3 regions of the Uliginosibacterium sediminicola genome follow, and region 3 is predicted to be linked to each of the others. Evidence: predicted binding sites of a transcription regulator. Region 3 holds the regulator's gene; each other region holds the start of a gene.

Region 1 (8,121 bases), on a different contig from region 3:
CCGGTGATCTCGAAGAAGACCAACTGGCCGAGCATGGTTGACGAGAGCACGAGGCCCGCCATGGCGGCGATGAACAGCGAGAGGAAGGCGTAGTAGCGCGGCCGGCCCTCGTGCGGATGCTCCTTGTTGCCCAGGCTCAGATAGGCCGTCGAATAGAGCACCACCAGCAGGCCCAGCGAGACCACGGCGAGCGCCACCAGCACGCTGAGGCGGTCTATCGTCAGGCCGATCAGCTGGGTGCTGCCGACGCTCAGCAGGCTGTAATTTATCGCCACGCGGCCGGCGGCATTGAAGTCGCAAGCCAGACCGATTACGCTGACGGTGGCCAGCGCAGAAAACAGCAGGGCGACCCACTTGGCATGACGCTGCGCGACCAGCAGGCTCAGCGCGGCGCCCGCCAGGGGCAGAAGGATGGTCCAGAGTGCAATGTTCTGCATGGTGTCAGAGACCAGTCAGATAAAAGACGAAGGCGAGCACGGCGACGCCGAAGCCGATCCAGGTCACGCGCGAGCTGAGCATGTAGCGGCCGCGCGCCATGCTGTTCTCGATCAGGCCGAACAGCAGGAAGATCAGCAGCACCTTGAGTGCGACCGCCAGCGTCGAGCCGAGCAGGCTCGCCAGGCTGTCGCTGCCGGCATTGCCGAAGGGCAGGAAGACGCCGAGCAGGAACAGCACCAGCACCATTTTTTTCAGCGCCAGCCCCAGCTTGAGCACGGCCAGCGCCGAACCGGAATACTCGGTCAGCGGGCCTTCCTGCAGTTCTTGTTCGGCTTCGGCCATGTCGAAGGGCAGCTTGCCCATCTCGATGAACACCGTGAAGGCGAAGGCCAGCATCGCCAGGCTGAGGGCGACCGGCGATTGCAGCTGGCCGCCGGCCATGGCCGTGCTGATGCTGCCCAGATTGGTCGTGCCCTCGATCAGTGCGACGACCAGCAATGACAGAATCATCGTCGGTTCGACCAGTACGCCCATCATCAGCTCGCGGCTGGCGCCGATGCCGGCGAAAGCGCTGCCGCTGTCGATGCCGGAGAGGGCGAAGAAGAAACGCGCCAGGGCGAAGACGTAGACAAAGGTGATCAGGTCCGCCACCGGGCCGAGCAGGGAATGCGGGCTCAGCACCGGCAGGGCCATCGCCAGCAGCAGCATGGCGCTGAGCACGATGTAGGGCGTGAAGCGGAACACCGGGCCGGATGCGGCGGGCGCCACGTCCTGGCGCTTGAGCAGCTTGGCGATGTCGCGATAGTCCTGCAGCACGCCGGGGCCGCGTCGCGAATGCATGCGGGCGCGGATCATGCGCGACAGACCGGTCATCAGCGGCGCCAGCGCGAGCAGCAGCAGGGCTTGCAGGAAGGCGAGGAAAATCATGGCAATGCTTGGCATCCTTGGCTCCTAAACCACCAGTACCAGCAAGATCACCAGGGTGACGAGCACGTAGAGGCAATAGATGCGGAAATCGCCGCCCTGCAGGCCTTGCAGCAACTGGCCGCTACGCGTCACCAGGCTGGCCACACGGCTGACGACATGGATGTCCCACAGCGGTTCGAGGCGTGTGCTGGCGGCAATCAGCCAGTCCAGGCTGCGGCGCAGGCGCGCTGAGGGATCGAGGTGTTCGCGCAGGTGGTAGAGCGGGGCGAACATCTCGTGCAAGGGACCGACGAAATTGTGTGCCGAGACACTCATGATGGCTTCCTGACCATAACCGCAGGCCCAGGATTCGCCACGCTGGCGACGCGGCAGGCGGCCGCCCTTGAGCGCACCGAGAATCAGCAGCGGCAGCAGCGGAATGGCGATCAGCAGGATCGCCAGCAAGGGCGTGGACAGCGTGGTGGTCTGTGCCTGACTGGGGAAGACCAGGCTGCCCTGCGCGACACTGATCGCCGCTCCTCCGCTCAGCGAGGTGGCTACGGCAGCCAGTTGCGGCGCCAGCAGCGGCGCGCCGAGCCCGAGCAGGATGCTGGCGAGGGCCAGCAAGAGCATGCCGGCACGCATGCTCAGCGGCACTTCCTGTGCGTGTTCGGCGCCGCTGCTGCGCGCTTCGCCAGAGAAGCTGATGCCGTACGCCTTGACGAAGCACATGGCGGCCAGCGCACCGGTCAGCGCCAGCATGACGATGGCAATCGGCCCGGCGATGCGGCTGGCCAGATCTGCGCCTTGACTCAGCGAGAACAGCGCCTGGTAGGTGAACCATTCGCTGACGAAGCCATTGAGCGGCGGTAGCGCCGAGATGGCCATCGCGCCGATCAGGAAGCAGGTCGCGGTGAGCGGCATGCGGCGCGCCAGCCCTCCCATCTGCTCCATGTCACGGCTGTGGGTGCGGAAGATGATGGCGCCTGCGCCGAGGAACAGCAGCCCCTTGAACACCGCATGATTGAGCGTGTGGTAGAGCGCCGCCAGCAAGGCCAGGCCCGCCAGTTCGGTGTGCCCGCCGGCCAGGGCGATCATGCCGGTGCCGACGCCCATCAGGATGATGCCGACATTCTCCACCGTGTGGTAGGCGAGCAGACGTTTGATGTCGTGCTCGGCCAGCGCGTAGAGCACGCCGAGCACGGCAGAGACGGCGCCGAAGCCCAGCACGATCAGCCCCCACCAGGCGAGGTGCGCGCCGAGCAGGTCGACGCCGACCTTGATGATGCCGAATACGCCGATCTTCACCATCACCCCCGACATCAGCGCCGAGGCGTGCGAGGGCGCGGCCGGGTGGGCGCGCGGCAGCCAGCTGTGCAGTGGCACCATGCCGGCCTTGGCGCCGAAGCCGAAGAAGGCCAGCAGGAATACCAGAGAGGCGAGTGGTGCGCTCAGATGGGCGCTGCGGAAGCTGTCGAAATCCAGGCTGCCGCTATGGCTGTAGAGGATGAAGAAGGCCACCATGATCAGCACCGAGCCGGCGTGCGCAATCAGGAAGTAGAGGAAGCCGGCGCTCACCGCTTCCGGGTCCTGGTCAGAAATGACGAGGAAATACGAAGCGAGCGACATCAGCTCGAAGAAGATCAGGAAGTAGAAGGCATTGTCGGCCACCACCAGGGCCACCATTGCCGCCACGAAGCTGTTGAGGAAGAAGCCCATCGCCCAGGCGCCGCGCCCGGCGTATTCGCGCACATAGGCCAGCGAGTAGAGCGCGCTGGCGAACATCAGCAGCGAGATGGCCAGCAGCATCAGCGCCGCCAGCGGGTCCAGCCGCACCACGAAATGCGCGAAGCTGAACGGCCCCGCCACCGCGTAGAGCTGGGTGCCGGCGCCATGCAGGACCGGGATCGCAGCCGCCAGCCCGGCCAGCGCGCCGAGCATGCCGGCGAGGCCCGAGCAGCGGATCGCCAGACTCTCGTGGCGGGCAAGCAGCAGGGATGCTACCGCGCCGCCCAGATAGAGCAGCACCGAGAGCAGCAGGAAGAACAAGGGTGTGCCGCTCATGCGCCGGGCTCCTGTGTGTCCATGAAGCCCATCGGTGCGGCCAGCGCTGCGGCGGCCAGTTCGCGCTTGGCCTCGCTATGCGTATCGAGTGTTTTGTGGTCGACCAGGTAGAGCGCGTGGGTCGGGCAGACGCGCAGACATTCCGGCCCGCTCGGGCGGCTGGCGCAGAGATCGCATTTCACGGCCACGCTTTTCACGCCGGGGCTGCTGGCGAGAATCGAGTCGAGGGTGGTCTGGCTGTCACTGCTGGCTTCGCCCGGCGCACCCGTGTGGAGCATGGCCGGCGAGATGTACTGGTTGGAGACGGGCAACACTCCACTGCAGGGCGTGCCGCCCATGGTGATGGCGCCGAAGGGGCAGGCGATTGCACAGAGCTTGCAGCCGATGCACAGGGTCTCGTTGAGCTCGATGGCATCTTTGCCTTGCTTGATGGCGGCGACCGGACAGACACGCGCACAGGGTGCGTCGTCGCATTGGCGGCAGAGCATCGGTGCCGTGCGGCCCGCGTCGCGCATGACGGTCAAGCGGGGCAGACTCTGCAGGCCTGCTTGCCGGTGCACCACCGAACAGGCCGCCATGCAGGTATTGCAGCCTATGCATTGAGCAGGTTCTGCAATCACGAAACGGTTCATCACCCGGGCATCCTCCCTTTCGCTGCAGCCCGACAGGCAAACTGCAGACTTTCGGCAGGCATTACACCCCCAGCTTGCGCGCGCGCAGTTGGCCGGGGTCAACCCTGAGTCACGCCAGGCGCACTTTTATGCATTTTTTTATGGATCGATAAAAACAACTGAATCGCCGAGGCGCGCCGTGTTGACTCGCCTTAAGTCTGCAGGGCAGGGGCTTTCTGCAATATGGCGGGGCGCTTGATCGTTTCCTGTCCGCTCCAGGCGGCGGGGGCGGCCTTTGCAAGTGCTTTCGTGCTTGAATGCATAACAACAATAAGGAGTTCCTGGGATGATTGATCGTGATTACGTCGAAAAAGCTGCAGAGAGCGGCGTTCGCAAGTTGTCTCTGCTGCACCATGATCCCGGCCGTTACCTCACGCGCTCGGTGCTCGCGGGCATGCAGCTATCCATCGTGCTCTTCGTGTTCTGGTCGCTGAGCTACAACCTTCACGATGTGAGCGTCGGCAAGGTCATCGCCTCCGCTTTCTTCGGCGTCGGTCTGACCATCATCGTGTTCACCAATGCCGAGCTGTTCACCAGCAACAATATGTACTTGGCCGTCTCCTCTGCCGAGGGGCGCACCAGCTGGAGCCAGTCGGTGCTGCTGTGGGTGGCCTGTTACTTGGGGAATTTTGCTGGCGCCCTGGTCGTCGCCGGCCTGCTCTACGGCGCTGGCGTGCTCGATGCCTTGCCGGCCGACCATGCGCTCTACACCGGTGCGGAACACAAGGTGCACCAAGCGGGCTCGGTGATCTTCTTCAAGGGCATTCTTGCCAACTGGATCGTCTGTCTCGCCGTGCGCGTGGCCCTGCGCTGCAAGGAAGACATCGCCAAGATCGCCGTGTTGGTGCTGATCGTCTTCATCTTCCTCTACCTGGGCTTCGAGCACTCGATTGCGAACATGGGCACTTTCTCGATGTCGATCCTGGGGCACGGCAGCATCAGCGTGGCAGATGCGATCCACAACCTGATCTATTCCACCCTGGGCAATATCGTCGGCGGCGTGGTGTTCGTCGGCCTGCCCTTTGCCTATATCAATCCCAGCGAGCATCTGCCGCGCCGTTAGGCAGCACAGGTGCTGGCGCAGGACCCGCGGCGGGCCAGCTCTGGTCCGCCACATCAACATGCCCTCAGGCAGGTAAACACATGGCACACAGAATCGTAAATTTCGGCGAAGTTCTCCTGCGGCTCACGCCGCCCGGCTACCTCAAGCTGTCGCAGACCAATTCCTTTTCTGCGACTTTTGGCGGCAGCGAAACCAACTGTGCGGTGTCGCTCGCGCACATGGGGCTGAACAGCGAATTCGTCACCCGCTTCCCGAAGAACGATATCGCCGAAGCCTGCCTCATGGAGCTGCGCTCGCACGGCATCAAGACCGACAACATCGTTTATGGCGGCGAGCGTCTGGGCCTCTACTACTACGAGAATCCGGCGGCGCAGCGCGTCTCCAAGGTGGTCTATGACCGCGCCAATTCCTCGTTTGCCACACTCACGCCGGAGATGATCGACTGGCGCAAGATCTTCGCTGGCGCGACCTGGTTCCACTGGTCCGGCATCGGCCCCGGCCTCTCGCAAGGCATTGCTGATACCACCTTGCAGGCGGTGGAGATCGCCAAGGAAATGGGGCTGACCGTCTCCTGCGATCTGAACTACCGCAAGAACCTCTGGCAATACGGCAAGTGCGCCCAGGACGTGATGCGCCCGCTGCTTGACAAGTGCGACGTGCTGTTTGGCACCGGCAGCGAATACAAGGTGGTGTTCGGCGTCGAGCCCGTGCCCTACAAGGTCAAGAGCGCACATGAGGCCATCGACCTGGCTGCGCACCAGCGCTTCTTCGAGGGCGTGCAGGCCGCTGCCCCTCACTGCAAGAAGGCCTTCATGGCCTTGCGCAATACCCTGGACGCCAATCACCACATCCTCACCGGTTTGCTCTACGCCGATGGCAAGCTCACTGCAGCGCGCACCTATGCCATCGAGCACGTGGTGGACTGCGTCGGCGTGGGCGACGCGTTCGCCGCCGGCATCATCTACGGCCTGATCAACTACCCGGGTGACGATGCCACGGCGCTGGAGTACTCGGTTGCCGCCGCGACGCTGAAGAACACCATCTACGGCGACTTCAACCTCGTCACCGCCGACGAAGTGAAGGCGCTGATGAAGAGTGATGGTTCCGAAGGCATCTCGCGCTGAGCGCCAGTTCTGGCAAGGCCGCAAAAAAAACCGGGCTGATCCCGGTTTTTTTGTGTCCGCTCGCCAGGCAGATGACCCCGACGGCATCCAGCAGTATGCTTTGCGGTTTGGCCAAGAGCTATTGGCCGGACTTTTCAGCAGGAGACATATGTGAAGCGCACAGCCGCAGTGTTCATCAGTCTTGTGACCGCCATCGCCCTGTGCATGATGCCGGCCAGTGCCACCACCTTCCCGTTGCGAAAAGCTCCGCCGATCATCGGCTACTGGAAGCTTAAGGTGCCGAGTCTGCAATGCAGCGAGATTTATCTCTTCAAAGCAGACGGCACCAGTGAGGTCAGCAGTGGCGAAGAGCGCTCGGAGAGCCGCTACGAAATAGCGAGCGTTCCGTCGGCTAAAGGCTTTTACACGTTCACTGACACCATCGTCAAAAACAACGGCAAGCCAGACTGTTCGGGCGCCAACACGCCAATTGGTGACACGGCCGTCAATTACCTGCGCTTCAGTCCGGCGGGCGATCAGATGATCATGTGCAGGAACGAATCCCTGGACGCCTGCATCGGACCGTTCAAGCGCATTGAAGGCCCCGAGCTCTGAGGGCAGCGCATTTGTACGCCGCATGCGGCTTGAAGCCTCTCGGAGTTCCCTGTGCGAAAACTGATTCTGTTGGTGGTCCTGGTTTGTCTGCTGCTCGCAGCCTGGCCGCATCGTCATCGTCTGCTGGCGACGGTCAAGCAGCAGAGCTTGCCGGCGTTCAATAGCCTGCAACGCGAACTGGCGTTACCGTCTGCGGCGCAGGCAGAGGCGAAGACTGTTTTGCACAAGTGCGTGCACGCTAGCGAGGTGACTTATACCGATGCAGCCTGCCCGGCGGGCGCTACACGGCAAGCCGTGGCGGGAGATCGCGTGAGCGTGGTGCCGGCGGCCGAGATTCCGCCCGCCGCAGCGCAATCGAGTGCGGCAACGCCCTTGCATCAGGCGCTGGAGCTGGACAAGAACACCCAGCTGGGCGAGCAGATCATCGACCGCGCGGTGGCGGGCGGTGCGAAGTAATCAGGGCTTCAGCAGATGCGTGGCAGCTGCTCGCCGCTGAGCCAGTCCACCATGCGCCGCCCGCCGAAGGCGGTTTCCATCTGCACGAAATGGTTGGCGTCTTCAATCACCTCACCGATGATGGCGGCATCCGCGCCCAGCGGGTGAGCGCGCATCAGTGCGAGCAGTTCGGTGGCGCGCTCGGCCGGGCAAATCGCAACGAGCTTGCCTTCATTGGCGACGTAAAGCGGGTCAAGCCCTAATAGTTCGCAGGCGGCATTGACGGCCGGGCGGATCGGGATCACAGGCTCGCGGATCAGCATGCCGCAGCGCGCAGCGAGCGCGAATTCATTGAGCACGGTGGCGAGGCCGCCGCGCGTGGGGTCACGCAAAGTCCGGATCTCGGGCACCGCAGCGAGCATCGTGGCGACCAGGTCGTGCAGCGCGGCGGTGTCGGACTGGATGGCGGTGTCGAAGGACAGGTTCTCGCGCAGCGACATGATCGCCACGCCGTGATCACCGAGCATGCCGGAGACGAGAATGGCATCGCCCGCGCGGATCTTGCTCGGCGCCAGATCGATGCCTGGCGGCACGATGCCGATGCCCGTCGTGTTGATGAACACGCCATCGCCCTTGCCCTTTTCGACGACCTTGGTGTCGCCGGTGATGATCGGCACACCGGCCTCTTTCGCTGCCTGGGCCATCGAGATCACGATGCGCTTGAGATCAGCGAGCGGAAAACCTTCTTCAAGGATGAAGCCGGCAGACAGATAAAGCGGCCTGCCACCTGCCATGGCGACATCATTGACGGTGCCGTGCACGGCCA
Region 2 (8,121 bases), on a different contig from region 3:
CGCGATGTCTTCAAAGACGAAGGTCTGTGTGTCTTCGCGCAGCGTCAGCACGCGTTGCGTGCCGGCAGCGGAGGTTTCGCCAGACAGCCGCAGCGGCAGTTCCTTGCCGGCGGCATCGAGCAGGCCGATCACCAGTGGCAGGTGATACGGACCGCGCGCTTGCGGCAAGCCATCGGCGGCCATGCGTTCTTCGTAAGGTGTGGCCGGGTAATGTTGTGTCACCGTCAGCGTATAGCGCTTGGCGGCGGCATCGAATGCGCTCTTCACGACGAGGCGCGGCGTGCCGGCCTGGTTGTACCAGCGCTGGAATTGCGTGAGATCCAGACCCGAAGCGTCCTGCATCGCGGCGACGAAATCCTCGCAGGTCACCGCCTGGCCGTCGTGGCGCGCGAAATAGAGATCCATGCCTTGGCGGAAAGCTGCCTTGCCGATCAGGGTGTGGATCATGCGGATCACTTCCGCGCCCTTTTCGTACACCGTGGCGGTGTAGAAGTTGTTGATCTCGGCGTAGCTGGCCGGGCGGATCGGGTGCGCCATCGGGCCCGCATCTTCCGGGAACTGCGCGGCGCGCAAGGTACGCACTTCCTGGATGCGCGTCACGCCAGCCGAGTGCACATCCATGCCGAAGTTCTGGTCGCGGAAGACGGTCAGCCCTTCCTTGAGCGAAAGCTGGAACCAGTCGCGGCAGGTGACGCGGTTGCCGGTCCAGTTGTGGAAGTACTCGTGCGCGACCACGCGGTCGATGTTCTGGTAATCGGTGTCGGTCGCCGTGTCGGGGCGGGCCAGCACGTACTTGGTGTTGAAGATGTTGAGGCCCTTGTTCTCCATGGCGCCCATGTTGAAGTCGCCCACCGCGACGATCATGTAGTGCTCCAGGTCCATCTCCAGCCCGAACACATCCTCGTCCCACTTCATCGATTTCTTCAGCGCAGCCAGCGCGTGATCGCACTGGTCGAGCTTGCCCGGCTCCACATAGACCGCGCATCGCACGCGGCGGCCCGATGTCGTGGTGTAGTAATCCTCGACCACATCCAGCTTGGCGGCGACGCAGGCGAAGAGATAAGCCGGCTTGGCGAAGGGATCTTCCCATTTGGCCCAGTGAAAGCCGTTTGCTTCATCGCCCTGCGCCACCGGATTGCCATTGGCCAGCAGCACCGGAAAGGCCGCCTTGTCGGCATGCAGGGTGCAGCTGAACTTGGCCATCACATCGGGGCGATCCGGGTAGAAGGTGATGCGGCGGAAGCCCTGCGCCTCGCACTGCGTGAAGTAACCGTCTTTCGAGCGGTACAGGCCGGAGAGCTGGGTGTTCTTGTCCGGCTCGATACGCACCACCGATTCGAGCACAAAGGCCTCCGGCAGCGTCGTGATCGACAGCCCGGCGTCGCTCAGCACATAGTCGGCGGGGCTCAGCGCACGGCCGTCGATACTCAGCGCTTCAAGCTGCAGATCTTCGCCATCGAGCCACAGCGCGCTGGCCGTGGCGGCCGGATTGCGGCGCATCGACAGTCGCGCAGTCACCCGCGCGAAGCCGGTGTGGATGGCGATGTCCAGCGCAAGCTGGTCGACCAGATAGGCCGGTACGGTGTAGTCCTTGAGGTAGATGGTCTGGGCGGCGTTCATCAGCGGTGGTCCGGCAAGAGGGAGGGAAACATTCTGCATTGTACGACGCGCAGCATTTGCGCTAGATCAAGCCCGGCTGCATCGGGCGTGCCTTAAATTCAAGCTTGACACTTTGTCGGCTAAAAACATCATGCGCAAACTCCCCCTTCGTTTGAAGCACCTCTCGCAGGAGCATCGCGCCGCGCTGCTCCTCTCCGCCGCCGGCCGCGACGCGATGCCGCAGGACGACTCCGACCTGCCGTCCTTCGTCAAAGGCGTGTGCACGATTTTCCAGCAGGAAATGGAACCTCATTTCCAGGAGGAAGAACGCCACGTGCTGCCGCGCCTGCGCGAACTGGGCCGCGACGACCTCGCCGACCGCACCCTGGCCGAACACAACCAGATGCGCGCCCTGATCACCCAGATGGGCGAGGCACCCACCTCCGCCATGGTGCGCGATTTCTCGACCGTACTCCAAGGCCACGTCGAATTCGAAGAAGGCGTGGTGTGGGACGTGCTGGAAAGCTCGCGCGACCTGGTACTGAACGAAGCCTGAGCACGCGTGTGGTGCCAGCCTGTTGAAGCGGATCAGCTCAGACTGATACGGCAGCGGGCTGTCTTTCAAGCACACGGATGCTGCTGGCTTTGCCGTGCAAGCCCGATTCGATGTGGGATGCAGCCAGCTCCGGCCGCGCGTCGCCGCACATGAAAATGTCGACGGCGGCGTAGGCGTGTTCCGGCCAGGTGTGGATGCTGATGTGCGACTCTTGCAGCAGCAGCATGCCGGTGACGCCCATGTCGGGGCCAAAATGGTGAAAATGCGCGTGAATCACGGTTGCGCCAGCCAGGCTGGCCGCTTCACGCAGCAGCCTTTCTATCCCCGCCACATCTGACAGGTGCCTGCTGTCAGCAAGGTTCAGATCCAGCAGCAGATGCCGCCCGGCGCCGCTTGAGCTCATTTATGCCCGCCTCCGCCAAAGCCACCACTACCGTAGCCTGAGCCGCCCCAGCTGCGATAGCTGCCGGACGAATGACCGGAAGAGCTCTCTGACGCATGGTTGCATGAGGTGACGAGCACGGTGATGAATGCTGCGTAGATGATATAGACCACGCGTCCCATCAGTCCTCATCTCCAGAGAACAGCTCCTTGCCTTTGAGTACCGGGTACCACAAGGCGAACAAGCCGATAAATGGCCACATCAGGCCGTCTTCAGTATTCAGCATGACTTTGGCGTTGAGGATCAGGATCAGGGCGCTGAACGCAATGGCCGCATTGCGGCAGAAGGGGCCGCTGTCCTCGTTGTCCTGAGCTGCGGACGCAGAGGCGATTTCCGGCTGCGCCGCTTTGCCGAACCAGCGCATGACGCTCTGTGTGGGGACGCGTTTGGCCAGGCTCCAGGTCAGCTCCTCGCGATTGCGTTCTGCAGACAGAATCCGTTGGCCGTTTTTGTAGTCGCGTACGGTGACCCGATCCCCTACTTTGACCCGCCAGTTGAAGGCGCCTGCGGCCCAGATGACTTCTGCCGTGTAGTCATAGCGTTTGTTAAAACTCAGGCCGCGATGCTTGAGCGTGTTGGCGCCATTCGGCGACGGCCAGTCGTCGAGGACCTCGACCAGATCCCAGCCTTCCATGCTTTCAACGATCCAGCGCAGACCTGCGTCCGGGTTGTAGAGCAGGTACTCGACCCAGCTTGAGCTCTCGTCCGGGTTGCCAATTTCCTTGCGCTCCAGCAGGCCGATCAGGGTCCATGGCTGTTTATCGATTTGCGCCGTGTCGCCCAATGCGAGCGTCGTGCTGCGTGCCTCAAGCTGATCGTGTTTGGCCAGCACTTCGAACTTGTCGCTATGCGTTGTAGCGTTGCGGTCGGGCGATACTTCGGCGTGGCAGCTCTGGCAGACCAGATGTTGCGCAATGCCTGCACGGTAGCTGATGGACGCGCCGCAATTAGGGCAGTCAAGATTGCCGACGCTGCCCGGCAGCTTGCCTGCGCGCTCGCTGATCTGCTGCGTTGAGCGCAGGTTCTGGCACTTGAGGGTATGCAGCGTGACACGCTTGCCCAGGTAGGCTGTCGGCACTGCGGCATCGGAATAATCGAGCGTGAGAAACAGATGGCCGCTGCGGAAGTCAGCGACACGCGCCTCCCAACCTGTATTGGCGCGAAACGGCAGTTCGCCTTCGCCACCGCTGCAGCGGGCTGTGCGGATATCGGCTGCAATATAGTCCGCACCGTTGAAGAGCAGCTTGTCGCCTGCGGTGATGCTGTTGAAGTCGGGGAGCTTGGCCTCGGCTTTGTCGAGCTTCGTGGTCAGGCTGTACTGGCCGGATGCATCTGCGAGCCAGGCACTGCTGCCATCATCAAGCAAGAGGTGCCATTCATTCCAGTAGCCCTCGGCATAGATCAGTTGCAAACGTCCGACGACGCTGAACTGGAGGCCTTGAAAAACACCGCTGGTACCGATCTGGATCGGTGACCAGTCCTCCAGCACACTGCCCATCTTGCCGATGTCGCGCACCGAGTCCGCATCGCGCAGCAGCGTGCTCTGGCAATAGCTGCACACCGCCAGGACACTGGCGGCCGAACGAAAGCTGACCTGTGCCCCGCAGGAGGGGCAGGCGACCTGGAACATGACGGGCCTGACCTCAGCCGATCAGCTTTTTGAGGATTTCGGCTTTCGCACCCTCGTAATCCGCAGCTGAGATCAGCCCCTTGTCGAGCAGGGACTTGAGCTTTTCCAGGCGGAGTTCAGGCGTTTCGGCGGCAGGCTGTGCCGCTTGCGACAGGGAGTTGCGCATGGCATCGGCCATCACTTGTCCGACGCCTACACCTGCAGCGAGGCCGGCACCGACGCCCGCCAGTCCGCCCTCGTTCTGCGCGGCGAGCGGAATGCTGCTGGCTACCTGATACTGCGTGAACTTGCCCAGATCGCCCATCATGCCCATCGAAATGCGCGTGTCGATGGCCTTCTGCAAGTCTTCGGGCAGGGATACGCTTTCGACGGCGAATGCGTCCAGTGCCAGCCCGTAGCGTTCGAAGACCGGCGCCATGGTTTCGCGTATTTTGTCGGACATCAGCTGCTGGTTGGCCGCCATGTCGAGGAAGGGCACGTCGGCGCCACCGAGCGTGCTCGACAGGCTCGTGACAATGAGATTGCGCAGCTGCTGTTCGAGATCTTCCACCGTGTAGGTGTCACGCGTGCCGCTGATCTCGGTATGCAGCTTTTTCGGGTCGGCCAGCTTGTACGAGTACATGCCGAAGGCGCGCAGGCGCACCATGCCGAAATCCTTGTCGCGGATCGTCAGTGGCTGCGGTGTACCCCACTTGCGGCCCAGCTGCAGGCGCGTGCTGAAGAAGTACACATCGCTCTTGAAGGGCGACTCGAAGAATTTGTCCCAGTTCTGCAGATAGGTCAGTACCGGCAGGGTCTGCGTCGTGAGCTTGTAAGTGCCGGGGCCGAATACATCGGCCAGCTTGCCTTCGTTCACGAACACCGCAAGCTGCGATTCACGCACCACCAGCGTGCCGCCGTTCTGGATTTCCATGCCTTCCATGGGATAGCGCCAGGACAACACGCCATCGCCATCCTCCGTCCACTGGAGGACGTCGATAAACTGCTTCTTGATGAAATCGGTCAGGCCCATTGCGGCTCCTTGCTCCAGAAGTGGAAGGCGTGGGTAAGTGTCAGGACAAACATGCGGCGTTGATGATGCCTACCACGAGGGACGTGAGCCCCATCAGGGCCCCCATGGCGATATTGTTATCGGATAGCTCTTGAACCATGTTTGGTAGCGCGCGCGCCAAGACGGCATAGGCGGCGACCTGGACAAGCATTGCGCAGCTTCCCCAGGTCATGAACATGATGAAGTTGTCGCTGTGCAGGATGCTCGACGCGATGGTGAGCGAGAAGCCCAGCGTTGCGCCTGCCAGCGATAGCGCAGCGGCGACGCAGCCCTGGCGGATCAACGAGATCTCGTCGAACGGCGTGGTGCGTAAATAAACGATCACGAAAACGCCCAGCATCGCGAGCCCCGCGAGCAGGTGGATGCAGTAGTTTCCGATAGCCTGTATTAACATCGCGGCAGTGTCTCCCGAGGCACTACATGTATATGTGGCGTAATTTGCTGCCGAGACTAACAAGTGCTTCAAATGACGGCAAGCATCATCCGACATGCCGCTGCTGTTTAATCAATTATTCATCACGCACAACCCTTTCGGGCATGTTTGCTGACCGCATACTTATCCTCTCCGTGTTTGTGGTCGCCTCGTGTGGGCTGGCTTACGAACTGATTGTGGGTGCTCTATCGAGCTACTTGCTGGGTGACTCCATCCTGCAGTACTCGTCCATCATCGGCTGCTACCTGTTCGCCATGGGGGTGGGTTCGCATGTGTCTAAATACGTGCGTGACGAAGACACGGTCAGCCGCTTCGTCGAAATCGAGCTGCTGGTCGGGCTGATCGGCGGCGTCTCGGCCAGCGTGCTGTTCCTGGTTTTTGCGTGGTTGGCGTCGCCCTTCCGCACCGTGCTGTATGCGTTGGTGTTTCTGATCGGCATGCTGGTGGGCATGGAGATTCCGCTGGTGATGCGCATCTTCAATGAGCGTCGTGCGGAGTTCCGCGAAATGGTCAGTCGCGTGCTGACCTTCGATTATCTCGGCGCGCTTGCGGTGTCCCTGCTGTTTCCGCTGCTGCTTGCGCCCAAACTGGGGCTGGCGCGCACGGCCTTGCTGTTCGGCATTGCCAACGTGCTGGTGGCATTGCTGACAGCGCGCCACTTCCGCGAACACATTCGCTCACCACGCGGCGTCAAGCTGCGCGGCATGGCGGTGCTGGTGTTGCTGCTCGCGGCCTTCGTAGGCGCCGGGCGCATGACAAAGCTCGCCGAGCAGGGTCTGTTCGGCGACAACATTGTGCATGCCGTCACCACGCCTTACCAGCGTCTGGTGATCACGCAGTGGAAAGATGATCTGCGCCTGTATCTCAACGGCAATCTGCAGTTCTCTTCGCTGGATGAACATCGCTATCACGAAGCGCTGATTCACCCTGCCATGCAGAACCTGCCCGCTGCGCATTCCGTACTGGTGCTCGGTGGCGGCGACGGCCTGGCTGTGCGCGAGCTGCTCAAGTACAAACAGCTTGAGCAGATCACCCTTGTTGACCTGGATGCGCAGATGACCACGCTGTTCTCCAGCGCCGCGCGCCTGACCGCGCTCAACCAGCACGCGCTGACGGACACACGCGTCAAAGTCATCAATGCGGATGCTGCGCAATGGCTGGAGAACAGCTACGCACAGTTCGACCTCATCGTTATCGATCTGCCGGACCCCTCAAGCTACGCGCTTGGCAAGCTCTATTCCGTACCCATGTACCGCCTGGTCAGCAAACATCTGGCGGCCAATGGCTACATCGTCGTGCAATCGACTTCGCCCTGGTATGCGCCACATGCCTTCTGGTGCGTTGTGGAAACGCTCAAGGCGGCTGGCTTGCACACTTGGCCTTACCACGCGCATGTACCCTCGTTTGGCGAATGGGGCTATGTGCTGGCCGCGCCGCATGAGCGTTTCGTGATCCCGACTTCCTACAGCATTCCGATGCGCTTTCTGGATGCCGACACCACGCGTGCGATGTTCAGCTTCCCCACCGACATGCAGGTGCCACAGGTCGAAGCCAATCATCTCAACGATCAGGTTCTGGTCCGCTACTTCGAGCAGGACTGGGGCCGCATGCAGCACTGAACGATGCAGCGGCGCGAATTCCTCTCTGCGCTGGCAGCGCTGGCCGGCTCGGGTTTGAGTGGCTGTGACAGGCTGTTTGCGCACAGGCCTCCGGTCACCGTGTTTCGCCCCGGCATGCAGGCCGGCCACAGCATTCGTGATGCACAGGCAATCCCGGAGCCGGGTGAGTCCATCGAGTGCGATGTTGCGATTCTCGGCAGTGGTGCAGCAGGCATCTCTGCGGCCTGGAAACTCGCCCGCGAAGGCTGGAAGAATCTCATTCTCGTCGAAGGTCCGGTTCCCGGCGGCAACACCGCAGGCGAGCGCCTCGGCGGCGTGGCCTGCCCGACTGGCGCACACTACCTGCCGCTGCCGTCGATGGCATCCGTCCACATACGCGAAATGCTGGCCAGCCTTGGCGTGATCCGCAGCCAGCCCTTCAGCGAAAAGCCCGAGTACGACGAAAGCGTCCTCGTGCATCCGCTGCATGAACGCCTGCGCATCGGCACCACCTGGCACGAAGAGCTGCTGTCAGGTGAGTCCGACGATACCGCGCGCTTTCTGAATCTGATCAAGCAGCTGCGCGCGACAAAAGGCGTGGACGGACTGCGCGTATTTGCCGTACCCCTTGCGTGCTCGTCTGCGGACCCGCGCTGGCGCGCGCTCGATGCGCTGGATTTTCGCAGCTGGTTACAGCGTGAGAACTTTCACGACCTTGCACTGCACTGGTATGCCGACTATGTCTGCCGCGACGAGTTCGGCGCGGGTTATGCGCACGTTTCGGCCTGGGCGGGCCTGCATTACTTTGCCAG
Region 3 (8,121 bases):
AGAGGCTTTCGAACAGCGCCGGGTTCTCGGCGCCGAGCAGGGCGACGACGGCCGTCGGCACGCCGTAGTCGGCCAGGCAGGAGGCGACGTTGACGCCCTTGCCACCGGCGTCCTGCTGCGCGCGCGTGGCGCGATTGACGCTGCCGACACGCAGATGGGTGATTTCGACAGTCTGGTCGATGGCCGGGTTGAGTGCCACGCACAGCACACGGCTGGCGGCATGGGCGGTCTGCGGAGTCGGATTCATAGGGCACGTACCTCGCTGGCGCTGCTGGCGGCGAGCGCACGCTCGGCCAGCACTTGCATGGCACTGAGCGGCTCGGCGCGGATCACGGTTTTGACGGCGGCAATGTCCTGCGCGCTCATCGACAATTCATGCACCCCCAGACCGGCGAGGATGCGCGCACCCAGCGGGTCGCCCGCCAGTCCGCCACAGACGCCGACATGGATGCCCGCTGCATTGGCGGCGCGCGCGGTCATGCCGATCAGCGCCAATACCGAAGGATGCAGCGGATCGGCCTGCGCCGCCAGTTGCGGATGCTGGCGATCCATCGCCAGCACGTACTGGGTGAGGTCATTGGTGCCGATCGAGAAGAAGTCCACCAGCTTGGCAAAGCGGTCGGCGATGACCGCCACCGCCGGCACTTCGACCATGATGCCCAGCGGCACCACCGGTGCGCCCAGCTGCTTGCGGATCAGCTCGCATTCGGCGCGCAGGGTTTCGACTTCGGCCAGATCGGTGATCATCGGGAACATGATCTGCAGCGGGCCGTGCGCCGCTGCGCGGTACAGGGCGCGCAGCTGGGTGTGCAGCAATTCCGGGCGGGCCAGCAGCAGGCGGGCGCCGCGCACGCCGAGGAAGGGGTTTTCTTCCTTGGGCAGATCGAGATAGGAGACTTGCTTGTCGCCGCCGATATCGAGGGTGCGGATGATCAGCGGACGGCCAGCCAGCGCAGCGATGGTGTCACGATAAACCGTGTATTGCTCGTCTTCGCTGGGTGCGCTGTCGCGTTCGAGGAACAGGAACTCGGTGCGCATCAGGCCGACACCTTCGGCACCGGCTTCCACCGCATCCGCCGCCTGTTTGGCATTGGCGACATTGGCGAACACGCCGACGCGGTGTCCGTCCGGCGTCATCGCCGGCTGGTCACGATTGGCGCGCATCGCCTCACGGCGCGCAACATAGGCGCGCACGGCGAGACGCGCCGATTCAAGATCGGCCGGCGAACACTTCAGGTAGAGGCAGCCGGCAGTGCCGTCGATGACCGCTTCCTGCCCGGCTGACAGCGCCAGCAGCGAGGGGCCGGCGGCTACCAGGGCCGGCAGGCCGAGCGTGCGTGCGAGGATCGCGGTGTGCGAGGTCGGGCCGCCGCTGCTGATCGCCAGGCCGACGACATAGCGCATATCGAGTTGCAAGGTGTCGGAGGGCGTCAGGTCTTCGGCAATCAGGATGCTCGGCTCGCGCAACACGATGGCGCGCCGTTCAATGCCCAGCAGGCTGGCCAGCACGCGCTCGCCGGCGTCCTGCAAGTCCAGTGCGCGGGCTGCGAGCAGGGCGTCAGGGAGCTGGCGTTGCTGATCGACACGGGCACTCAGCACCTTCTTCCAGGCCCAGGCGGCGCCGTGGCCACGCATGATGTCGGCAATCGCGCTGCGCATCAGGCCCGGGTCAGCCAGCAGTTCGCGCTGGGCAGCGAAAATCGCGGCTTCGCCAGCGCCGAGGCGTTCGCGGGTTTCAGCTTCGAGCGCGCTGAGTTCGCTGGACACCTTGCTGAGTGCAGCTTCCAGCGCTTCACCCTCGGCAATTGCGCCCTGGCTCTTGTCTTCCACTTCCAGTGCATGGGCTTCGTGACGCACCAGCTTGCCGACGGCCAGCCCCGGGCTGGCGGCCACGCCTTGCTGCTGGCGGCTGGCGCCGACCGGCTTCCAGGTCGGCGCATTGGCACGTGCCTGGGCGGCGGCGGCACGGGCGCGCTCGGCATCGGCATGTTCTTCAGCCGACAGGCGGGTCACGGTTTCGGCCAGATCCTTGACCGCCAGTTCAGCGCCCGCGCCACGCGCGGCAATCACGATCTGGCTGCCGCTGGAGATGCCCAGGCCGAGCAGGCCGGTGAGGGTCTTGGCATCGGCAGACTCTTCATCGCGCAGCACGCGGATCTCGCAGGCATGGCGCTTGGCCGTCTCGACCCACTGCGTGGCCGGGCGGGCATGCAGGCCGTTCGGATAGTCGAGGGTCAGTTCCAGCTTGGCATCGGCCGGCCAGGGCGTGGTCTTGGCGGCGGGCACGAAGGGCGTGTCGGTCAGCGCGGCGATGATGCGGCCGGGTTCATCGGTGCTCGCCAGCGCCTCGATTGCGCCTTCCTTCTGCATCAGGCGGGTGAGGCGGCGCAGGATCGCGATGTGTTCGTCCGACTGGGCGGCAATGGCGACGATCAGGCGCGCCGAGTTGTCGTCTTTCCAGCGCACACCGGCCGGCACCTGGACCACGGCGATGCCGGTGGACAGCACGTGGTGGCGGTCTTCGATCATGCCGTGGGGAATCGCCACGCCATTGCCGAGGAAGGTATTGGAGACGGCTTCGCGCTTGAGGAAGCTGTCGACATAGGGCGCGGCAATATAGCCGGCCTGGACCAGCAGCTCGCCGGCCATGCGGATTGCGGCCTCCTTGCTGGAGACGGGAGCGTTGATCGCAACGCAGCTGGGAACAATGATTTCCATGAGTGGAGGATCCGCAGGATTTGTTGAAGTATTTGTAATCGATTACATTGTATGTGTCAATCAAATAACTTGATACTTCTTGTCGTACGCCGCAGGTTTTGGCGTAAACTGCCCAAAATCAAGCACACGCGCTGATTGTGTGTGCTGAAAAATTGTCGTGTTTCAGCGCTCGTTCGCATTTTGGGCTGGAACTGTGTGTAATCGTTCTCAGGTTCTTGGTGAAAGATGACTAGGATTTCTGATGTCGCAAAGCATGCCGGCGTCTCGGTGGCGACCGTCTCGCGCGTGCTGGTCGGGCAGGGCAGTGTCAGCGAGGCCACGCGTGAGCGCGTGCTGGCCTCGGTCAAGGCGCTCGACTATCACCCCGACCTCGCCGCCAGGCGCCTGCGCTCGGGCAAGACCGACACCCTGGGCCTGATCGTCTCCGACATCCGCAACCCGTATTTCACCGAGGTCAGCCGCGCCATCGAGGACGTCGCCTACGCCCGTGGCATGCGCGTGCTGCTCTGCAATGCCGACGAAGACCCGGCCAAGGAACGCTTCTACCTGGACATGATGCGCGACGAAAATGTCGCCGGTGTGATCCTCTCGCCGACCTTGTCGCTGCTCAATCAGTACCGCGCTGAAGACTTCAGCTTTCCGCTGGTACTGGTCGACCGTTGCGATGCCAAGACCGAGGCCGATGCCGTGGTGCTCGACAATATCGATGCCGCCCAGCGCCTGACCCGCCATCTGCTCGAACGCAATTGCCGGCGCATCGCCTTCTTCTACGGTGCCGCCAGTGCAACCGGCAGCCAGCGCCTGGCCGGCTACCAGGCGGCGCTCGCCGAAGCCGGCCTCAGCGCCATCACCCAGCCAGTCAAGCCGACGACAGACGACGCCCGCCAGGCGCTGAGCACCTATCTGGAACGCCACCGCCAGACGCCGGACGCGGTGGTGGCGAGCAGCGGCCTGATCCTGCTCGGCCTGGTCGAAGGCTTGCGCCAGCATGGTTTGCGCTATCCGCAGGATGTGATCGTCGCCGGTTTCGACGACATGCCCTGGACGCGCATCGTCACCCCCGACATCACGGTGATGGCGCAACCGACGGCCGACATCGGCCGCACCGCGATTGAACTGCTGCTGGCGCGCATCGCCCAGCCGGGCCAGGCGATGCGCCGCATCGTCATGCGCGGTGAGCTGATCGTGCGCGGTTCCAGCGCCGCCTGAGTTGCCGGCGCGCTGAACTGCGTTTAACTACGCGCTTTGGGACGCGCGCTGACGATCTGGTAGACGCCGCCGAAGATCGTGCGCTTGTGCCAGTCGTAGTCCTCGGCGTGGCTGGCGTAGTGGCGGATCTCGTGTTGCCAGAGTGCGTCGGCAAAGGGTTCGAGCAGGCGATTGACCCACTTGAGGATGTAACGCACCGGCTGCCACCAGGCCGGCTTGTGGTAGTCGACGAATAGGGCTTCGGCGTTCTCGGGCAGCTGGCTGAGGATGTTGTCGACGATGCGCCGCTTCCAGTTGTCCGGCACTTCGTGCAGCAGGAAGAAGCTGCAGATCAGATCGCAGGGCGCGGCAACGCGGAACTGGCCGGCATCGGCATGACGCAGCTGCGCCCAGGGCATGTCGTCGAGCTTGCGGTGAGCGTGTTCGAGCTGGATCGGCGTCACGTCGGTGAGCGTGAAGTGCCCCTCGCTGCCGCAGCGCTGCGCGGCACGGCGCACCAGATCACCATAGACATGGGCCACCTGCCAGACATGCATGCCGGGCTCGATCCGTTCCAGATAGGCCTGCATCAGGCGCTGGTCATTGCCGAACAGCAGGGTTCTGACGACGCTGTTGCGATCGAGCCAGCGCACCCAGCGCGGACTGACATAGGCCCAGTCGTAGACGTCCGTCATGTAGGCGGGCAGGGCCGGTTGTTGCGGGGCGGGATGCTCGATCTCGCGCTTGAAACTGCTCTCAATGCTGCTCATGGCGACGGTGACACTATCCAGTGGTGAGGTCGCAAGGCGATACCTCAGCGCGGTGAGGCACAACCGCCCCACCGGGTATTCAATGCAAGCGGCCGATCAGAGTCCGGAAGTTGCCGGTGCCGCCACATCCTTGAGACCTTGCGGGTCGAGGATGACGACGTGCTTCTGCTTGATCTGGATGAGCTTCATGTCATCGAAGCGCGACATCACGCGGCTCACCGTCTCCAGCTTGAGGCCCAGATAGCTGCCGATTTCCTCACGCGTCATGCGCAGGTGGAATTCGGTCGGCGAGTAACCGCGAGCGCGGAAGCGGCGCGACAGGCTGACCAGGAAGGTGGCGACTCGTTCTTCGGCACGCATGCTGCCGAGCAGGACCATGACGCCTTGTTCGCCGACGATCTCGCGGCTCATGATGCGGTGGAACTGCTTTTGCAGGCCGGCAATTTCACGCGAGGACTCTTCCAGACGGGCGAAGGGGATGGCGCAGACTTCGCTGTCTTCGAGGGCGATCACATCGATGATGTGGGCGTTGGTGCCGATGCCATCGAGGCCGATCAGATCGCCCGACATCTTGAAGCCGGTCACTTGGTCACGGCCATCTTCGGTGGCGATGCAGGTCTTGAAGGAACCGCTGCGCACCGCGTAGAGCGAGCGGAACGGGTCGCCGGCGCGCTGCAGGCTCTCGCCGCGCTTGAGACGACGACGCGTAGCGACCAGACCGTTGAGGCGCAGTACATCGTCCTGGGCCATACCCTGGGGCAGGCACAGCTCGCGCAGATTGCAGTTGGTGCAACGAACGGCGTTGGTGTCCTTGGCAAAGTTGCAGGCGTCGTTTTGTTGTTGGATCTCTGTCGTGGCAAGCATGTCGTTTTCCTCAGTGGTTTCGGCTATGGAGAGGGAGCGCTTCCTTGATCCGCTCGAATTCTTCTGTCTTGTCGAAGAACCAGCGGGCGCCGGCCTCCATGTAGAAGCGTCTGTATTGCGGCGTGGCATGGTTGGTCAGCACGATGAAGTCAATGTGGGGCACGTGGGGGCTGATGGCTCGGATGACCTCGATGCCTTGCCCGCCGATGAGCTGGATATCCAGAACAACACAATGCGGCTGTGTATCGAAAATCCCCTGCACAGCGCCAGCCGGCGTGTCGGCTTGTCCGACGATGCGAACGTCGTCAATGGCGCTGAGAAGCTCGACCAGACGTGCCCGTATGGCTGGTGAGTCCTCGACGATGAAGACGTCGGTGGTTTGTTTTGTGGTGTTCATGGGATGAATTGTGGTCGTGTCCAGCCCCCGCGAACATCGGCCGTGCCTGCATCAGCGTGTCGGCGATGGCTCATTTGCGCTTGGTCAAATGCCGCCTGTATGTAGGAATTCCCTTACACGCCGCTGATGCTTGATACGCGTCAAGGCAGTCGGTGGGCGTCGGCATAGCGTGGGGACTTGGACGACATCCGAAAGGAGATCCACCATGTACAAGCATCTGCTCGTGCCGACCGATGGCACGGAACTCTCCAATCACGCACTGAACCAGGCCACAGCGCTGGCGCGCTGCCTGGGCGCGCGCATTACGGTCTTATACGTGCAGGAGGAGTGCCCGCAGCCAGTCGTGGCCGACGGCTTTACCAGCGCGGGTTTCGAGGAAGACTTTGTGCGCAACAGCGCTGAAGCGGCTCAGAGCATCCTCAGCCAGGCCCGTGCCGTGGTCGAACAGGAGGGCGTAGCCTGCTTCTGTCGCACGGCGACCAATGCCTCGCCTTGGCAGGAGATCGTGCACACCGCCCAGCTCGAAGGCTGTGACCTGATCTTCATGGCTTCACATGGCCGTACCGGCCTGAGTGGCCTGATCATCGGCTCCGAGACCCACAAGGTGATCACCCATTGCAAGATCCCGGTGTTGGTTTGCCGTTAGGCGGGCTTGCCATCCGCGGCGCAAGTCTGCGGTGAGGGCAACCACAGTTCGACCGTGGTGCCTTCTCCCGGCGCGCTGGTGATGCGTGACTCACCGCCGAGCAGGTAACCACGCTCGCGTACGCCCAGCAGGCCGTGGGAATTGCGCTTGCGCGGACTTTGCAGCGAGAAGCCGCTGCCATCGTCCTGCACGCGCAGATGGATCTGCTCGCCGCCGCTCTCGATCAGCACCGAGACCTTGCTCGCCTGCGCATGCTTGGCGATATTGGTCAGCGATTCCTGCAGCACGCGGAATACCGCTGTGGCATGCGGATCGCCAAAATCCAGCGAACCAACGATCTGCACGTCACAGACCGCATCCGAACGGTCGGTGAATTCCTGGATCACCCATTCGACGGCGGCAGCCAGGCCGAGGTCGTCGAGCATCAGCGGGCGCAAGTCTGCCGAGATGCGTCGTGTGGCGGCCACGGTTGAATTGAGCATGCTCTCGATGCGCGCAATGCGCTCGGCCATTGCCGTGTTCTGCGCCGGTACTTCATGACGCAGGGCGATGACATCCATTTTCAGCGCAGTCAGCGACTGCCCCAGCTCGTCGTGCAATTCACGCGCAATACGGCTCTTCTCCTGCTCGCGGACCGATTGCGCCAGCGCCGCCAGTTCGCGCAGTTCCTCACGCGAATGACGCAGCGCTTCATCGGCGCGGACGCGTTCCGTTACATCACGCAGAATCACCGTGTAGAATTTGTGACCGTTCTCAGCGATGTGAGAGATCGAGGCTTCCAGCGGGAATTCCTCGCCGTTGCGGCGCAGACCGGCGAGTACATGCAGGGCGCCCATGCGGCGCGCGCTGATGCCGGTTTCGCCAAAGCGGCGGACATGCTGGCCATGCGCGGCGCGAAAACGTTCCGGAATCAGCAGGTTGAGCGGTTCGCCAATCACCTCGTCGCGGCTGTAGCCGAAGACCACCTCGGCGGCGGCATTGAAAATTACGATGCGTTGCGTTTCATCTACGGTGACAATGGCGTCCATGGCGGAATCCACGACACCTTTAACCAGGACGCCAAGATGGTTTTGATCGAATGTATCCACAGCCTGCCCTTGCCAAAAGTTGCGCTAGTATAGGCTGCAGCAATCGACTTGCGCATCTCCGCGCAAGACCATTGCGATATCGTCCCTGACAGAAGCCCCAATGAGTACATTTGCACCGACCCGCATTCTTGTCGCCGACGACCATACCCTCATGCGCGAGGGCCTGCGGCGAATCATCGAAGGCGCGCAGGACATGCGCGTAGCGGCGGAAGCCACCAACGGCCACGAAGTGCTGGCCCATGTGCGACGCGGCGAGGTCGATCTGGTCTTGCTTGATCTGTCGATGCCGGGCAAGAGCGGGGTGCCGCTGATCAAGCAGATCAAGGAAGAATTCCCGCGCCTGCCGGTGCTGGTGCTGACCATGCATCAGGAAGAGCAATATGCGGTGCGCTCGATCCAGGCCGGCGCCTCAGGTTACCTGACCAAGGAAAGCGCCGGCACCGAGCTGGT

The links. Region 3 encodes FNR, which switches genes on or off when oxygen is low (the NO sensors DNR and NnrR bind a similar motif). Its sites were predicted from a motif close to TTGANCTAGNTCAA; they were not measured.
Region 1: the regulator FNR is predicted to act here: its motif matches at 4,129-4,142, upstream of ABDB84_RS04790 (formate/nitrite transporter family protein).
Region 2: the regulator FNR is predicted to act here: its motif matches at 1,677-1,690, upstream of ABDB84_RS09880 (hemerythrin domain-containing protein).

What each region holds. Positions count from the first base shown of each region.
Region 1 covers NZ_JBDIVE010000002.1:213,423-221,543, reverse strand. The annotation lists gene ABDB84_RS04810 (hydrogenase 4 subunit D) at 1-437, opposite strand, end outside; gene ABDB84_RS04805 (respiratory chain complex I subunit 1 family protein) at 442-1,380, opposite strand; gene hyfB (hydrogenase 4 subunit B) at 1,390-3,408, opposite strand; gene ABDB84_RS04795 (4Fe-4S dicluster domain-containing protein) at 3,405-4,040, opposite strand; gene ABDB84_RS04790 (formate/nitrite transporter family protein) at 4,366-5,142, shown strand; gene ABDB84_RS04785 (PfkB family carbohydrate kinase) at 5,223-6,266, shown strand; gene ABDB84_RS04780 (hypothetical protein) at 6,417-6,860, shown strand; gene ABDB84_RS04775 (hypothetical protein) at 6,912-7,316, shown strand; gene hypE (hydrogenase expression/formation protein HypE) at 7,325-8,121, opposite strand, start outside.
Region 2 covers NZ_JBDIVE010000004.1:200,739-208,859, forward strand. The annotation lists gene pepN (aminopeptidase N) at 1-1,620, opposite strand, end outside; gene ABDB84_RS09880 (hemerythrin domain-containing protein) at 1,751-2,155, shown strand; gene speD (adenosylmethionine decarboxylase) at 2,193-2,558, opposite strand; gene ABDB84_RS09890 (DUF4178 domain-containing protein) at 2,719-4,227, opposite strand; gene ABDB84_RS09895 (SPFH domain-containing protein) at 4,241-5,239, opposite strand; gene ABDB84_RS09900 (DUF350 domain-containing protein) at 5,280-5,672, opposite strand; gene ABDB84_RS09905 (polyamine aminopropyltransferase) at 5,816-7,330, shown strand; gene ABDB84_RS09910 (NAD(P)-binding protein) at 7,334-8,121, shown strand, end outside.
Region 3 covers NZ_JBDIVE010000006.1:234,758-242,878, reverse strand. The annotation lists gene pfkB (1-phosphofructokinase) at 1-247, opposite strand, end outside; gene ptsP (phosphoenolpyruvate--protein phosphotransferase) at 244-2,718, opposite strand; gene ABDB84_RS12890 (LacI family DNA-binding transcriptional regulator) at 2,944-3,927, shown strand; gene rquA (rhodoquinone biosynthesis methyltransferase RquA) at 3,951-4,676, opposite strand; gene fnr (fumarate/nitrate reduction transcriptional regulator Fnr) at 4,773-5,540, opposite strand; gene ABDB84_RS12875 (response regulator) at 5,551-5,937, opposite strand; gene ABDB84_RS12870 (universal stress protein) at 6,143-6,583, shown strand; gene ABDB84_RS12865 (PAS domain-containing sensor histidine kinase) at 6,580-7,623, opposite strand; gene ABDB84_RS12860 (response regulator) at 7,772-8,121, shown strand, end outside.